Regions from separate parts of the Glutamicibacter protophormiae genome, predicted to be linked through region 1. Evidence: riboswitches for the same ligand, from Rfam matches in the RefSeq annotation. Region 1 holds a riboswitch; the other holds the start of a gene.

Region 1 (2,384 bases):
GCTCGGCGACCTGGTCGATCGTCATGCGCTGCTGCTGGCGGATGCCGCGCAGTCGTGCACCGATGTTGATTGATGAGCCTGAGGGTTCAACGGGCAGAGCTTTCATCAGTGGGGCACCTGAACCTGTTCTCTCGGAGGATGGGCAGCGACTGCGGGCGCGTTCTCCTGCCGGCCGTTGCGCGCCCCAGTTTACCAATACGCAACATCCGTCCAGCCTGAACGGAAGATTATGACACCTTTCGGGCAGGCTTCCCGTTGGCTGGATCCGGTATCCGCCGGCCGGGGCCCGCGCCTACACTCGATCCATGGACTCCACCCCGAACAGCACCGCCGCCCGGCTGCGGGAATACCTGAACGATGCGCGCCAGGCGGTGATCTTCAAAAGCGGGCAGCTCACCGAGGAACTGGCCCGCCGGCCCATGACCGCCACCGGCACCCACATCCTGGGGGTCGTGCACCACCTGGCCATCACCGAGTACGGCTATTTCGGGTTGTGCCTCAACCGACCGGTAGACGACCCCTACGCGCGGAAGATGTTGGAGCTCGATGACCCGCAGGCGGATTTCATCCCTCCGGCAGATTTCTCCGCACAGCAGGTCATCGACCTCTACCAGCGGGCCATCGAGTTCGCCGACGCAGGGTTCGACAAGCTCGAGCTCGCTTCCCCGGCCGAAGTCCCCTGGTGGGTCCGCCACCGGCAGACCACCCTTGAGCGCCTGATGGTGCACATGATCGCCGAGACCTCGCGCCATGCAGGCCATCTGGACATCGTGCGCGAACTGCTGGACGGGCAGGTCGGGCTGCGCCCCGAAGCCCCGAACCTGCCGGACTACACGGCCCGGCAATGGCAGGAGCAGCGGGACCGGCTGCAGCAGGCCGCCGACTCGAAGCGCGGCAGCGGCTAGGGCGTTGCCCGGCGGTCATATTACGGAACGGAACTTCACTGCTTAATCGCGCGAAGGTAGCATCGACAGTGTTGCTTCACGAGACGCGGCGCCAAGCTCCGACTGGCCGCGCACCAACCCCAGGTTCATGGGTGGTTCGGATGAAGAAGCGGTCCGGGCATCAACCGATGCACGGGCAAGAGCTCAGCGAGAGTTGTCCCTGCCATGGCATTTTCCGTCCTCCCCATTATCGATCTGCAAACCGGCCAGGTGCAGTTCACGGTGCAGGGCCGCTGGCACACCCGCTATATCGCCGATCCCGCGCATCTTGAACGGCTGGTCTCCCGCTCCTCCCGGCGCCCGGTGTTCGATCCCCGAGCTGGGGAGCTGGTGGTGTTCGTGGCGGCCGCCGGACAGCCGGACGGGCGCAGGTGCGCTTTTAGGCTTGCCAAATTCCCCGGCACCATCGCACTGGCTAGAGTGAGAGGCTGAACAGAACCCCGGGTTTCGTTGAGAAATCCCAAGCCGTAGGAGAGTCATCCTCGTGATGCCGCAACACCCCGCGACGCAGCCCACCCCCGCCCAGATCCGCCGCTGGCGCAAGTACGTTGCGGACGAGGTCGCCGAAGGCGCGATCTACCGCGCGCTGGCCCGAAGGAAGACCGGACAGGAAAAGCAGATCCTGCTGGGCCTGGCCGCGGCCGAGGAACGCCACGAGGAATACTGGCGCACCAAGCTCGGCGAGCATGCCCGCCCGGTACGGCCCTCGCTGCGCCGCAGCTTCCTGCGTTTCCTGGCGCTGAGCTTCGGCTCGGTGTTTGTGCTGGCGCTGGCCCAGCGGGCCGAAAGCAGCACCCCCTATGCGACCGATGCCGATGCCTCCCCGCAGATGGCCGCCGACGAGCAGGTCCATGAGGAAGTCGTCCGCGCCTTGGCCACCGCCGGCCGCGCGCGGCTGTCGGGCAACTTCCGCGCCGCAGTCTTCGGCGCCAACGACGGCCTGGTTTCCAACCTGGCCCTGGTTATGGGCATCGGTGCGACCGGCGTTTCCTCCGGGCTGGTGCTGTTCTCCGGCATTGCCGGCCTGCTGGCCGGTGCGCTGTCCATGGCCGCGGGCGAATACGTCTCGGTGCGCTCCCAGCGCGAGCTGCTCACCGCCTCGCGCCCCACCCAGGTGACGTTGACCGCCGCTCCGGACCTGGATCTGGACGCCAACGAACTGGTGCTCATCTACAAGGCCCGCGGCATGACCGACGAGGACGCCGAGCACCGCGCCGCCGAACGCATGGGCCTGTTCACCTGCGACTGCAACCCGTCCTTCTCGCTGAACCCGGAAGCCCGGGCCGAAGAACTGGAGAACGAGCACGAGGAACTGGGCTCGGCCACCGGCGCCGCGGCGACTTCCTTCTGCCTGTTCGCCTCCGGCGCGGTCATTCCGATCCTGCCGTACATCTTCGGCATGTCGGGCCTGGCCGCGATCATCACCTCGGTGCTGCTGGT
Region 2 (2,384 bases), 120 kb from region 1:
CGGGAGTACTCGTGGCCGGCGCGCAGCACGTTGATGCCGTCCTGGATGAAGGTGCTGGTCTGGTAGATCGGAGGGATCACCGCACCGGTGTGCGGGTCCTTTTCCTGGCCGGCGTGCACCGCCAGCGTGTTGAAGCCGCTCATGCGAAGCTCTCCTCTCGGGTGGCGGCCTGGGCCGCGCTCAGTGCGCGGTCCAGGTCGCGGATCAAATCTGCGGGGTCTTCCAGACCCACCGACAGGCGCAGCACCGCGCGGTTCAGGCCCGCGTCGGCCAGCTGCGCTTCGGAAAGCCGGCAATGGGTCATGGTGGCCGGGTGCGCGATCATGGTGCGGGTGTCGCCGATGTTGGCGGCCAGCACGATCACCTCCAGGCTGTCGATGAACGCGGAAACCAGGGCCTCGTCGTGCAGCTGAACCGCAAGCACGCTGCCGGTGCCGCGCGGGAAGAAGCGCTTGGCGCGTTCGTGATGCGGGTGCCCGGGACGGCTGGGGTGGTGCACCGCCGCCACCGCCGGGTGGGCCTGCAGGAAGTTGGCCAGTAGCAGCAGGTTCTGCTGCGCCGCGGCGGTGCGCACCGACAGCGTCTCGATTCCGGTCAGGATGCCGTGGGCGCTGGCGGCCGACAGCGTGGGTCCCAGATCATGCAGGAACTTGGAGCGCACCAGCATGGAATAGGCTCCGGCCCCGTAGCGCTCCAGCAGCGAGGTGCCGGCGTAGCGGGCGCGCGGGGCGGCGATCTGCGCCCAGCGTTCCGGGTCGGAGAAGTCGAAGGTCCCGGAGTCCACCACCACGCCGCCGAGCACCTGGCCGTGGCCGGCCAGCGCCTTGGTGGCCGAGTGCACCACGATGTCCGCGCCGTGCAGCAGCGGACGGAAATTGGCCGGGGTGGCCAGGGTGTTGTCCACGACCACCGGGATGTTGTGGCGGTGCGCGATCTCGCTGAGCGTCGGCAGGTCCGGCAGCGTGGACAGCGGATTGGTGACCGACTCCAGGAAGAAGGCTCGGGTGTCCGGTTCAATGGCCGCTTCCCAAGCTTCCGGGTCCTCCGGGTCCACGAAGCTGACCCGGATGCCGAAGTCGTTGAAGGAATCGGTGAGCAGGTCCACGGTGCCCCCATAGAGCTGGCTGGAGGCGATGATGTGCTTGGGGCCCTGGGTCAGGGCCAGCAGCGCCAGCGCCACGGCCGCCTGGCCAGTGGCCGTGGCCACCGCATGGGCCCCGGCTTCCAGGGCCGCGGCGCGCTGCTCGAACACTGCCACCGTGGGGTTCCCGGTGCGCGAGTAGGTGAAGCCCGTCTGGCGCAGCGCGAACTTCTCCACCGCCTCGGCATGCGAGGGGAACTCGTAGGCCGCGGAGGAATACAGCGGCACGGCCAGCGGTCGGTAGTCGCCGCTGGGGGTGTACCCGGCGTGGATGGCCGTCGTCGACGGCCCGGTGTGTGGCTGTGCCATGGCTGGCTCCTTCTCGTTGTCGAATCCACGAGAGAGGGCACCGAACACGGTGCGAGGTACCGGGGACGGCAGGCCGGCGGCCTGTCCATCACGGTACGAGGCACAGCGCAGCGTCAAGAGACGCAGTCCGGGGCTGCTCCATCGTTCCTGGCATTAGCACCTTTCGGTTTCCCGATGGTTGCTGCGACGTCGACGAGCCAGATCTCTCGGTCGCTCTTGATGGGGTGTGTAGTTCCATGGTTGGACATGGGTCCCGGACGGCGCAAACGGCGCCGGGGGCTGCGCTTCACACAAGGCAGTGGCCCGTCATATGTCGCGTGCTCGTCATCGTTACACAGGGTGCCCGGACCTTGTATGACGCGGCGCTCAGGCCAAAAACCGCAGAATCCCGGGGATATTCGCCGCGCAATGTGTCCTGCGCGGCGAAACGATGACGCAGTGTGACGGTGTCAGCCGAGCAGGTGGACTCCGAATTCCGCGACGACCGTGCGCACTTCTTCCAGGTAGCGCCGGGCCTGCTCGGTCAGCGGGATCGCTGCATGGTCGATCCAGCCGATCTCGATGCGCTCGTCGATATCCAGCGGGATCGCGACGATCGAGGGATCCAGCTCGTCGCTGATGATGCCGGTGGAGATCGTGTACCCGCCCAGGCCGATCATGAGATTGAAGATGGTCGCGCGGTCCGAAACCCTGATCTCGCGCTTGCTGGACAGCGTGGAGAGGATCTCCTCCGCGAAGTAGAAGGAGTTGTTCGCGCCCTGGTCGAAGGTCAGCCGCGGCAGGTCTTCGAGATCGGCAAGGGTTGCCCGCCGGCGGGATGCCAGCGGGTTGCTGCGCGAGATGAAGATGTGCGGATCGGCGAGGAACAGCGGGTGGAACACCAGCCGGGATTCGCGCAGCAGCTTGTCGATCACCTTTGCGTTGAAGTCGTTGC

What was found. Region 1 has a riboswitch for S-adenosylmethionine ahead of JQN66_RS03165 (hypothetical protein). Riboswitches for the same ligand answer to the same signal wherever they lie in the genome.
Region 2: it holds a riboswitch for S-adenosylmethionine, as region 1 does, so the genes downstream of both, JQN66_RS03660 (O-acetylhomoserine aminocarboxypropyltransferase/cysteine synthase family protein) here and JQN66_RS03165 (hypothetical protein) in region 1, are expected to answer to the same signal.

What each region holds. Positions count from the first base shown of each region.
Region 1 is NZ_CP069806.1:639,628-642,011, reverse strand. It holds gene JQN66_RS03175 (helix-turn-helix domain-containing protein) at 1-106, opposite strand, end outside; gene JQN66_RS03170 (DinB family protein) at 306-905, shown strand; SAM riboswitch class IV at 980-1,093, shown strand; gene JQN66_RS03165 (hypothetical protein) at 1,110-1,376, shown strand; gene JQN66_RS03160 (VIT1/CCC1 transporter family protein) at 1,432-2,384, shown strand, end outside.
Region 2 is NZ_CP069806.1:757,825-760,208, reverse strand. It holds gene JQN66_RS03665 (cystathionine gamma-synthase) at 1-143, opposite strand, end outside; gene JQN66_RS03660 (O-acetylhomoserine aminocarboxypropyltransferase/cysteine synthase family protein) at 140-1,450, opposite strand; SAM riboswitch class I at 1,586-1,676, opposite strand; gene JQN66_RS03655 (LysR family transcriptional regulator) at 1,900-2,384, opposite strand, start outside.